DNA from 3 places in the Paenibacillus lentus genome. Region 3 is predicted to be linked to each of the others. Evidence: riboswitches for the same ligand, from Rfam matches in the RefSeq annotation. Region 3 holds a riboswitch; each other region holds the start of a gene.
The links. A riboswitch is a leader RNA that binds a small molecule or an ion and turns the genes downstream of it on or off. The one in region 3 is predicted to bind cyclic di-AMP.
Positions count from the first base shown of each region.

Region 1: linked by a shared signal. The riboswitch ahead of EIM92_RS07855 (KamA family radical SAM protein) and the one ahead of EIM92_RS04525 (resuscitation-promoting factor) in region 3 are both predicted to bind cyclic di-AMP.
Region 2: linked by a shared signal. The riboswitch ahead of EIM92_RS15690 (3D domain-containing protein) and the one ahead of EIM92_RS04525 (resuscitation-promoting factor) in region 3 are both predicted to bind cyclic di-AMP.

Region 1 covers NZ_CP034248.1:1,788,450-1,792,562, reverse strand. The annotation lists gene EIM92_RS07860 (winged helix-turn-helix domain-containing protein) at 1-883, opposite strand, end outside; gene EIM92_RS07855 (KamA family radical SAM protein) at 1,062-2,249, opposite strand; cyclic di-AMP (ydaO/yuaA leader) riboswitch at 2,388-2,537, opposite strand; gene EIM92_RS07850 (carbohydrate binding domain-containing protein) at 2,900-4,113, shown strand, end outside.
Region 2 covers NZ_CP034248.1:3,477,844-3,481,956, reverse strand. The annotation lists gene EIM92_RS15695 (polysaccharide deacetylase family protein) at 1-758, shown strand, start outside; gene EIM92_RS15690 (3D domain-containing protein) at 880-1,554, opposite strand; cyclic di-AMP (ydaO/yuaA leader) riboswitch at 1,557-1,736, opposite strand; gene EIM92_RS15685 (amino acid ABC transporter ATP-binding protein) at 1,900-2,622, opposite strand; partial or broken gene EIM92_RS15680 (amino acid ABC transporter permease) at 2,609-3,256, opposite strand; gene EIM92_RS15675 (transporter substrate-binding domain-containing protein) at 3,476-4,113, opposite strand, start outside.
Region 3 covers NZ_CP034248.1:986,254-990,366, reverse strand. The annotation lists gene EIM92_RS04535 (HD domain-containing protein) at 1-1,058, shown strand, start outside; gene EIM92_RS04530 (TatD family hydrolase) at 1,076-1,843, shown strand; cyclic di-AMP (ydaO/yuaA leader) riboswitch at 2,058-2,284, shown strand; gene EIM92_RS04525 (resuscitation-promoting factor) at 2,538-3,674, shown strand; gene rnmV (ribonuclease M5) at 3,787-4,113, shown strand, end outside.

The DNA.
Region 1 (4,113 bases), 800 kb from region 3:
GCACAATGCGAAAACGGCCGATTTCCCGCAAATACGGCGCATCCCGAAGCAAGCTGCCCAATCGTTCCGATACCGCATCCGCTTGCTCCAATTCGCCAGCCAGCACATATACATACATTTCCATAATCGCTACCGGCATCACGAATCCGCTTAGTTCCTCCGCCTCCACCGTCTTTCGCGTCTCTTCGAACCGCTTCATCGCCTCGAGGGCAAGCCCAGCATCCGCATACACCTCAAGAATGTTAAGAATTTTCATTTCGCGGTGCTCCTGCGGCGAGAGTAGACGATGAGCTACAGCTAGCTGGCAATAGTGCAGCATCTGCTGTGGCTCTGGATTAACCCCTCGATATAAAAGCAGCAGCCAGTACAGCCTAGTCTCCATCGGCAAGTCCTCTGCTTCCAAAAACCAGGCAATATCCCCCTGAATGAATTTTAAATAAACGGCATAGAACGGGTCCACTTCAAATCCAAGAATATCCTGCTGTGTTGCCAGCACCAGCATTGACTTGCCTTGTCCGAACAAGTGGTATTTCTTAAAGATCTCCCTCATTGAGGTATTGACGTCGCGATCAGCTACTGATGGATTAAACATAGATTTTGGCTCCTTGACGGTCAAGCTGTACCCGTATCCCCGTACCGTATTGATTTGGATATGCCTCCAGACACCCAGCTTTTTCCTCAAGCGATAAATATGATCGTCAACCGTCCGCTCCACCGGAAACTCCATTGGCCACACCTGATCCAACAGTTGATCGCGCGTGAAAGCCCGCTCGCGATGATGATACAGAAATTGCAGCAGCGCAAACTCCTTCGCTAGCAGTTCAAGAGTCTCCACGCCCCATTTCACCTTATAGCCGGAAGGCTCGAATATCAGTCGTCCCATAATTACTCCTTCATCAAAAAATCCAGTATTAAGCTTATAATAAGCTATCCAGCTCCTGCTAATAAATAAAAACAATTCATTCAGAAAAATTGAAAGAAACAAAATCCCCTGAAGCGGGGCTGATGTTACCTAAGGCCACTCTTCAGGGGATAATCAATAACTTACTCATTATGGGATATTATTGCATAGCTGGCGTACGTTTTCTCTTCTGCGGAAGATCAGGCATCTCGTTAACGGAGACGACTTCATCCGTCTTCTTCTCTGGCTGCTTCCAATGCTGTTCATTGCCCGGAAGATCGTCGAACCAAGCCGCATCCTTAGGGCAATCAAGGATCATCAATTTACCGTAATCCCCGTCGCGGGACTGATGGTATTTCAAATACGCCTTACCATCCTCGATCGCCAAAATTTCAATTTTACCGGATGTATGGCTCATCGACAGTCTTACTCGCTTTCCTAAGCCGGAAGTTCTGGCTTTCGCTTCTTCAACAATACGATAGACCTCCTCCAGGGAAAGGACAAAATCCCGGTTCCCTGCAACCGGTCTGTTAACGAAGAAGTAATACGGCGTAACTCCTGCCCATGACAGTTTATCCAACAGCTCTCCGAGCACTACTGGATCATCATTAATGCCTTTTAACACCGGAGTCTGATTAACCACGATCGCTCCAGCCTCATGCAGAGCCTGGAATCCCCTTCTAGCTTCTGGGGTAATCTCGCGCGGGTGGTTAATGTGGGCCATGACGTAAATGCGCTGTTCCGGCGTGGAATAAGTGCGGATCACATCGAGCAGTTCCTCGTCCTCATAAATGCGCATCGGGTTAAATACGGGAATTTTCGAGCCGAGACGAATGATTTTTACGTGCTCGATTTCACGAAGTTGCGCAAGGATCCCCCGCAGCTTCTCCGTCGCAAGAATCAGGCTGTCTCCTCCAGTCAATAGAACGTTATTGATTTCAGGATGCTTGGCAATATAATCGATGCCCGGCTGCACATCGGACATAGCCTCCTTCACATCGTTACGGAACAAGCGTTTGCGGAAGCAATAACGGCAATAGGCCCCGCATACCTCGGACACGATAAGCAGAGCCGTGGTCTTGTATTTGTGCTGACAGCCCGGTACTACGTAGTTGGTATCCTCGTCGGAAGCATCCCAGCGACCGTACTCCTCAAGCTCCCCCTCATTCGGTATGACAAGCTTGCGAATAGGATCATGCGGGTCATTCCAGTCAATCAAGTTCAAATAATAATCATTTACCCGAAATACGAATTTCTCCGTAATCGGTTTCAAACGCTCCCGCTCCTCTTCGGGAATCATTGTTAGTCTGTCCAGATTAGTAATGTACCTTGTTTTCGTCTTCGTCATTGTACATTCGCTCCTTCCTAGTAATCAACAAAAAAGGCCCCCAGGCCGGGGGTCTTAGACACAGCTACGCCAGCAAGGGTCAGAAGACAAGAATAGACCCTAATAAAGGGTCTAAAGAGACGTGATAAATGATCTTATAACAGACCCATCTACTGCTGACGAGGTTAGCTGACGGACTCGGGTAAGATGGTACCCTACACCTCATGTGAATGAGTGATTCGCCCCAATGTAAAAACCTGGTTCCCCCGCTTTCTTGGCTCTTACCAAGAAACTAAGCGTGTGTTTATGATAAGGTTTGAGCGCAGGATTGTCAACCTTAGCCAATGCAGCTAGAGAGTAGACATAATTTTAAAAGTCGCAATAGTTGACGATTTTTAGTAGATATTGGTAATATATAAATGCCTTTGAAAGCGTTTGCGCAAAAAAAAGGGGGTGACAGACTGCAGCTATAATGACTATATCGATCCACCCAAGATTATTGGTGCCTCTTGTCATGACTAATCTTATTCACAACATGCAAGGAATGCTATTGCCTGTAGTTTTTTTAATTGCAGGATACCTTGCGCACAAATGCGCAAACGTTTTCTCAACAGGAGATGATTTTGTAGACTAGCGACCATCAGAGCTTATTATTAAGGAGGATGCAATCATTGAACTATAAAATTCACCAGGTAAAGAAATGGCCTTATGTTATATTGTGTATCACCTTCTTCTTCTCATTACTATCCGGTATGGCCGGCATGCCCTTCCAAGCTATAGCAGCTGCTGAAACCACTAGTAATAATACAGCAAGCGTCTATTATTACACACCGTACTATAATTGGAGCACCGTTAACATTCATCATAACGCAAGCGGCAGCTGGACAAGTGTTCCAGGAATAGCTATGGAACTGGCCTGTACGGACTGGGCTAGAGCAACGATAGATCTGGGCACATCTACAAGATTTGCAGCAGCTTTTAATGACGGATCGAGCTGGGATAATAACAATGGAAAAAATTACGATCTTAGTGCAGGCAGTGTTATGGTTGAGAACGGTGTTGTTTCCCTAGGAGATCCTTGTCAGGCAAGCAACGAAGATAACATTCCGCCAAATGTACCTACTGGGTTAAGCAAAGACAGCTTAACAAGTACGTCCGTAACCATAACATGGACAGCGCCAATGGATAATGATGGAAGAAGCGACTTAGCAGGTTATGATGTCTATCGTGATGAAATCCTTGTACAAACTGGTATTACAGCTACCACCTATAAGGATTCCGGTTTAAATCCTTCTACAAATTACAGTTATACTGTTGTAGCCAAAGACTTGGCGGGCAACAAATCAGCACCTTCTTTGGCGCTGGAAGTAACAACCCCGGCGGAGGACGCTGCTGGCAATCAAGCGCAAATATATTACTATACCAAGAATCGCTCCTGGAGTTCGGTAAATATCCACTACTCTCTGGATGGCTCGAAATGGACGACACCTCCCGGCGATTCCATGAGTGAAACCGCCTGTACGGATTGGGCCAAGAAAACCGTTGATCTAGGAACGGCTCATGAATTAAAGGCCGCCTTCAACAACGGCTCTGTATGGGACAATAATAATGGAGCTGACTATATTATCCCGTCCGGCCTCGTCACGGTTAAGGATGGTGTCGTGACAGCCGGAGCTCCTAATCCTTGTACACCTCTCCCAGAAGATACGATTCCCCCTTCTATACCAGGTAACCCCAAAGCCACCGTCAACGGTACTAAAATTATAATTACTTGGGAGTCTTCTATCGACAATGAAGGCGGAAGTGGTTTGGCCGGCTATGAAATCACTCGTACCGGGGGCAAGCAAGGTACAAAGATTTTTACAACAACCAGTCATTCATATAC
Region 2 (4,113 bases), 2.5 Mb from region 3:
TCTGCATGGCGCTTCATATGGGAATGGCCTCCGTTTCCGCCACTCCCGTACCATCCCATGATACCACCTCCTCCGAACAATCTGTTGCCACAGAAGCTAGACCTATGACACTTGGAGAGCTGCACAGCAAATATTCTGAAACCTTCAAATTCAGCGGCCCGCATGTGAAGCAAATCGCCCTGACCTTCGATGATGTGCCAGATCCCCGCTTCACCCCAAAAGTGTTGGATATATTAAAGCAGCATGGAGTTAAAGCGACCTTTTTCGTCGTGGGTAATCGAGCGAAGAAGCATCCCGAACTACTGAAAAGAATTCACCGGGAAGGGCATATCGTCGGCAATCATTCCTACAGCCATCCTTTATTCAAGAAGAAGTCTGCGCTAGATTTTAAAAATGAAATCAGGCGAGCCGAGAAGATAATTGAGAAGATTGTCGGCTACAAGCCTCGCTTCATCCGCCCTCCTTACGGGGAAATCAACGAAGAGCAGCTAAAATGGGCTAAGCAACAAGGCTACAAAATTATCAACTGGAACGTTGATTCCTTGGATTGGAAGGCGCTCGATAAAGAAAAAGTTAAACATAACGTGCTCAGCGCGGTCGGGCCAGGGGCTATCGTTCTACAGCACGCTGGTGGCGGCGTGGGATCTAACTTGTCGGGAACAGTCGAAGCTTTGCCCGACATTATCCGCATTCTGCGAAATCGGGGATACTGTTTCGTCACTATTTCCGAGCTCCTACATCAAGAGAAAGCTTTATGAAGTGAAGTCCGGTAAGTGCCAAGAAAACGCAAAAAGGACATCCCGGCTGGTCTAATCTCTGACCTTGCAAGCGGAACATCCTTTTCACGATGACTCAATTAATAAGATTTCTTATTCTCACTTAATCCAAAACGTATAGCTTCACATCCTGAAAGCCGAACTGACTTACTTTCTGTGGACTGGCCGGAATAAATATATCGATGCGATTACCTTTAATCGCGCCGCCTTGATCCATCGCCGTAGCGACAAACGCATTTTTCGGTAAATCAGGATGGTTATGACCGGTGACTAACACCTTTGTACCCATCGGAATAATTTTGGGGTCCACAGCAATCGTACCGAGTTTCAATGGATTGCCGTAATAGTCAACAGGCCCCCATTTTCCGTTCTCGCTCGCCGCAGCGGAGTAAGCCGTAGCCTTTACATGAATAGTAGACTTGTAATTGAACGTTTTCCCCCAGGCTTGAACAACCCGATCCGCTGAAAATACTTTCAGCGAAGAAAGCGCATCCACTTTTTTCTCTGGAGCAGAAAATACCTGCACGCTTTGACCCGGAATCGTAATCTTCAATCCTTCATAAATATTTTTTGCCTCAATGCTCGGATTCGCTTTCATAAGCTTGTCCAAATTGACTCCGTACTGCTTGGCCAAGAGATAAAATGTATCTCCGTCCTTTGCCGTATGTACTGAATCCGCGTAAGCTGGCATGGCGTTCAGCGCTCCCATTAATCCCACTGCTATCACTGCTGTCTTCAATCCCATCGCCAATTTACGAAATCTAAGCTGTTTTAACATGCTGCTCCTCCTTTAACGCCTGCGAGGTTAGTTGTCGGATTCGGAAAAAAGGACAGCTCCCGGCACAAAATATCTGTGCTTCACCCCTAGACAAAACGATGCTATTCCTCATCATGGATACATCAGCTTGTCAAAAATCGTCCCCCGCACCTGCCTTAGCAGTGTTTTGGCAAATTAAATATATCACAAAATTGTAACCTGTAGAGGATGCAAATGTTACCAATGGAAATAAACCCAGTATTATCAACGATTATTCATTTCAATAGCTATGACAAAAATTAAATAATTTCCTCCACAGCAAAAAAAGCACGACCCTCGGTCATGCTCGTACACTCGCTTTATTATTTATAGCACTTTACTTAAGAAATCTTGCGTTCGCTGGTTGCGAGGCGAACCGAACACCTGCTGCGGGGTGCCGTGCTCGATGACGACACCCTGATCCATAAACAGAATACGATCGCCTACCTCTCGGGCAAAACCCATTTCGTGAGTGACGATGACCATCGTCATTCCGCCTAAGGCCAATCCCTTCATGACTTCAAGTACCTCCCCCACCATCTCGGGATCTAAAGCTGACGTCGGTTCATCAAACAGCATCACATGAGGCTCCATCGCTAAGGCACGGGCTATCGCAATACGCTGCTTCTGACCGCCCGACAGTTGGGATGGATAAGCAGCACTCTTGTCTTCCAAGCCCACCTTTCGCAGCAGCTCTAGCGCTTTGGCCTGAGCCTCAGTCTTGTTCTGTTTCTTGACCTTCATCGGAGCCATTAAAATGTTGTCCAATACCGTCTTATGAGGGAACAAATTAAAATGTTGGAACACCATCCCCATCTTTTCACGGGTCTTGTTGATATTGTGGCGTTTCTCTGTAATAAGCTCGCCCTCAAAAATAATTTCGCCGCTGGTCGGCTCTTCAAGCCGGTTCAAACAGCGAAGAAATGTACTTTTACCCGACCCGCTCGGTCCAATGACGACGACAACCTCGCCGCGTTTAATTTCCAGATCAATGCCTTTCAAAATATGCAATTGACCGAATTTTTTATGCAAATCCTTAACGGTTATCACTAGCCTGCAATCTCCTTTCGAACCGCCCCAAAATTCGGGAAAGTGTAAATGTAACGATGAAATACATTACGGCGACGATCAGATATGGAAGCATACCATTATACGTAATCCCTTGTACCGCGCCTGCCTGAAACATAATTTCGGTCACTCCGATAAAAGAAACAATCGAGGATTCCTTAACGATTACTACGAATTCATTCCCGATCGCAGGGAGCACATTTTTGATGGCCTGCGGAATAACAATGAAGCGCATCGTCTGCCCCTTCGTCATTCCGAGAGATCGAGCGGCTTCGCTCTGCCCGCGGTCCACACCTTGAATGCCCGCCCGGAAGATTTCTGCTAAATAAGCGGAGCTATTGATCGACAGCGTAATTGCCCCGGATTGAATGGGATCAAAATTAATATCGAACATGTACGCTAAGCCATAGTGAATAATCATTAGCTGAACAAGCATTGGAGTGCCTCGTAGAAATTCTACCCAGGCGTGTCCGATAAAGCGGACGATCCCCCAAGGCGCCATACGAATCAATGCGATGAACATACCAAGAATAAATCCGAAGAATACCCCGAGCGCCGCCAGCCACAGTGTATATTGCAGACCGGTCAAAAAGTAACTGCGATAATCCCAAAACATCGTTCCGAAATCAACAAAAAAATCCATAAGCCTATCATTCCTCCAATGATCGAAAAACGTGAATATAGGAAGCAGAGGCTCCGAAACCGACTCTTCCTTATCATTTTAAAAGACAAGTCAGCCTGATGTCGGCGGTTTTACGAAAAAACAGAAAAATAGCGAAATTTCTCCGCTATTTTCTGCTTATCTTGTCTTTTCCGTGAAGAAGCTTCCTTTCAATTATCGAATGGACAGTTCACTAGCTTCTTTTACGAATTTCTCAATGCTGCCATCCTGGATTAGACGATCCAAGGTGGTATTTACTTGGTCAAGCAGCTCTATGTTTCCTTTTTTAATTCCTACCACATAACCTTCATCCTCGGTTACAGGCACAGCGTCTGTAATGGCGATTCCCTCAACGTTTTTCACGAACGACTCAGCTACAGGCCCTTCAATAATTGCAACATCTACGCGACCAGAATTCAGCTGCATAATGATATCGGAAATTTTAGCCAGGGAGGTCAGTTTCGCGCCGGGAATTTCTTTAGCAATATCCTCCTGAATGGAGCTCTTCTGTACGCCGATCTTTAAGCCTTCCAGCGATTCAAGTGTTGCGTATTTATCCTTGTCGGCTTCACGAGCAACGACAGCCTGCTTGGCATTATAATAAATTTGCGACATCTCGATGGATTCAGCACGGTCAGGAGATGGGCTCAGTCCAGAGATAACGATATCCACACGACCGCTTCCAAGCTCATTCAATAAGGAAGAGAAAACCATATCCTTGATTTCCAACTCCGCACCCATATCCTTTGCAATCTCTTTGGCGATTTCTACGTCGAAGCCAACGATCTCATCTTCGCCGTTTTCGTTTTTGA
Region 3 (4,113 bases):
GAAATAATTATCCGGATTGGCCTCAAGGGGAACGTCTTGTTGCTTTATGTGCAGCACTACTGCATGATTTGGGTCACGGTCCCTTCTCTCACTCTATTGAACAAGCATTTGAGATGAATCATGAAGATTGGACCTGCCGTATTTTGCTGGGAGATACAGAAGTAGGGCAGGTGCTGAAGCGAATGGGTGAGGATTTTCCGGAAAAAGTGGCCTCAGTCATTCGGAAGGATTATGCTAATGAAATTGTTGTTAACTTAGTGACTAGCCCGCTTGATGCTGATCGAATGGATTATTTGCTTAGGGATGCTTATTTTACGGGCGTTAATTATGGGACGATCGATATGGATCGGATATTGCGAATGCTGCGGCCTTATCAAGGACGGGTTGTCGTCAAGGAGACCGGCATGCATGCCGTAGAGGATTATTTAATGTCCCGCTATCAAATGTATTGGCAGATTTATTTCCACCCGGTGACACGGAGCTCAGAGATTATTTTGCGGCAAATTTTTCGGCGGGCTAAAGAATTATATGCTGAAGGGTATAAGTTTTCGTTCCTGCCACAACCATTACCCGGATTGTTCAATTCAGATTTGACGGTAGAGCAATACTTGCTATTAGATGAAGCTTTAGTTCAAACGGCTTTTATGCAGTGGAAAAATGAAGAGGATGCTCTGCTTTCCGATCTTTGCACCCGTTTTATGGATCGCAAATTGTACAAATATGTTGAACTTGAATCGTTTAATTTGGAGAAAATAAAAGAAATTCGCGAAGAATTCCGAAAATTAGGCTTAAATCCGGAATATGATTTGGAAATTGATTTTCCAACCGACTTGCCCTATGATGTGTCACGTCCTGACGAGGAGCTTCGCGGGAAGCAAATTTTACTGCTGGACAAGCAGGAGCGGCTGGTGGAAATATCGGAGGTTTCGGATATTGTTCGTTCAATTAGTGGCATACAGCGGGGCAAATTTTATTTGTATTATCCGCATAATAAAATGCAAGCCGTTTGGCATCGTCTGCCTGTGGAATTGTCGCAGATTTTTGGCCAGGAGCGTTAATTTAGGAGGAGATTGCTATGTTGATAGATACACATACACATTTGGATGCGAAGCAATTTGACGAGGATCGGGAGGAAACGATTGCTCGCGCGGTGGAGCAGGGGATTACGCGCATGATTAATGTCGGCTTTAATCGAGAGACGATCCCTACCACGATGAAGCTGGCCGAGAACTATGATTTCATTTACGCTGCCATCGGCTGGCATCCCCAGGATGCCATTACGATGCAAGAAGCGGATCTGGACTGGATTGCTGAATTGTGTCGTCATGAGAAAGTTGTGGCTATTGGGGAAATCGGTCTTGATTATTATTGGGATACATCACCAAAGGATGTGCAGCATGCCGTATTTCGTAAGCAAATCGGTTTGGCTCGGGAGCTTGGCATGCCCATCGTTATTCATAACCGTGACGCTCATGAGGATACGGTTCGGATTTTACGGGAAGAGAAGGCGCATGAAGTCGGCGGGGTAATGCATTCGTTTTCGGGAAGCTGGGAAACCGCCAAATTATGTCTAAATATGGGATTTCACTTGTCCTTCGGAGGCCCGATTACGTTCAAGAATGCAAAGCAGCCTAAAGAGGTGTTGAAGCAAACACCAATCGATCGTTTATTACTTGAGACGGATGCTCCATATCTGACACCACATCCTTATCGCGGGAAAAGAAATGAATCCGCTTATGTCCATTTAGTGGCTGAAGCGGCTGCTGAATTAAAAGGGTTGTCCTTCCAGGAAATTGCAGAAATTACAACTCGAAATGCAATGGAACGATTTTCCATACGATGAAAACGGGAGGAAAAGGGGTGAAAAGAAGAGATTTCAGGAAAGATTAATACATTTTAATCTGAAACCCCGAGTCTATTACATTTTTTTAACCTTTTTCTTAAGAAAACGTTCTTGATTCGTCCTTTACAACATGCATCAAAACAGGATAGAATCTTTTCAGTGATCGATTTGGCCGAGTTTGAAGTATTGAGGCGGCCATCGAATCATGTTCCATGAACCAGTCTCGCTGAGTCTCCATTTCGGAGAACGGGGGAACCGGATACGGTCTTGATGAACTATTCTTCATACAGTCAACGAAGACATCTTGCCGTATTTGATTTCTTTGCAGGATCTTTGGGGTGAATTCGAGGTCATTGCGCCATGAGCGAATGAACTGAGAAAGGGCGGCTCTCTTCGTCCGAACCCGACAGCTAACCTCGTAAGCGTGTCAAGAGAGGCAACTTCGTGCACCTATTACACCTAGAACTTCAGGAAGCCACGAAAGAGTTGCTCTAACTCTTTCTTTCGGCTTCTTTTGTTTTGAATAATTGTAATAGGGTCATCATACTGTTCTATAACAGGAGGTGACTAATGCCGACCAGACTGGGTCAGGATGCGGGATGCTGAACCTCTAGCATTTCGTAAAAAACGGAAATAGTCACGTCAACATTTAATCATGCATGACCTAGGGCGGGACTATGAAGGAGGACGGAAAGTGGGCATTTTCCAGAAAGAAGAGACCCATGAATCGCGCTCATCCAGTATGTCTTACGCATTACGATGGAAGCATGAGAATCTACGTCAAATATCGGTCGTTACTCTGTTAACTGTCGCAGCGATTATCGTCATTCTAATTTGGTTGAATGGCAGCAGCAAGAACATTTATTTAGTGGTGGACGGGGAGATTCAAGAGATCGAGACCCGCAAATCTTTAGTAAATCAAGTACTGGATGAACATTCTATCGTGCTGAGTCAAGGCGATACCATATCGCGTTCGCTCGAAAGTTCTCTCAAAGAGGGAGATCGGATCGTTATCGTAAGGGCGGTCCCGGTCCAGGTGAGCGTGGACGGTGCAACGAAATCGCATTTAACGACTCAATCCAGTGTGCAGGGTATTATCAATGAGCTTGGTATTAAGTTGAATCCAGATGATAAAGTAACCCCGGAGCTAAGCAGTAAAGTTACTTCCGATCTCAAGATTAAAGTGGTACGTGTAGCTAAGCATACGGTACAGACCAAAGAGACAGTGCCATTCAATGTCATTAAGACCTCTGATCCTAATTTGGAGAAGGGACAGACGAAGGTGCTTCAGCAGGGCAATGAGGGAATAGTTGTTCATCACGTTGAAAAAGTGTATGAAGACGGAAATTTCGTATCTAAGCATTGGCTGGGCAAAGAAATTGAGAAGAAGGCTCAGGATAAAGTGGTTGCTGTCGGTACGAAGCCTAAGCCAGAGGCTGTGCTTGCCGCTAATATTACTCGTACTAAGGATCAAGTGGATATCAGCGGAACGACAACCAAAGGCGGCGTCTCATTTAAATATAAAAAGGTGCTTAAAAACGTCACATTAACCGCTTATTCCGCCGAGGAGGACGGGATCGGCACGAAGACTGCCTCTGGTACTCGTGTAACGGAAGGCAGAACGATTGCCGTGGATAAGAGCGTCGTACCTATGGGCTGGTGGGTGTATATCGAAGGCATTGGGTTCCGTAGAGCCGAAGATACAGGCGGCGCCATTAAGGGCAATAAGATGGACGTTTATTTCGATAGTCTGAAATCAGCAAAAAACTTCGGTCGCAAAAAAGGACGTACCGTCTATGTGATCGGGCCAAATAAACCAGAATTGAACTAATTCCTGTTTTACTTTGTAAAGGGAATAAGATACTATAGATAAATGAAAAAGGTATGTAAAGAAGAGGAGAAGTCCTCTTCTTTTTGCGTATGAGGAAGAAGGTAAATTTCTCATGATCAAAGAGGTCATTGTCGTGGAAGGACGGGATGATACCGTCGCCGTTAAGCGGGCCGTAAAGGCCGATACGATCGAAACTGGAGGCTCGGCCGTCAATGAGACGGTGCTGCGCAAAATTGCATTGGCTCAGGAGCGTCGAGGGGTCATCATTCTGACCGATCCAGACCATGCCGGGGAGCGCATCCGGAAAATCGTCGCAAACAAGGTCCCCGGCTGCAAGCATGCCTTCCTACGGGAGGCTGATGCTACGCGCCGTGGTGATATCGGTGTGGAGAACGCTTCTCCTGAAGCCATTCGGGAGGCGCTAGCGCGTGTGCATACG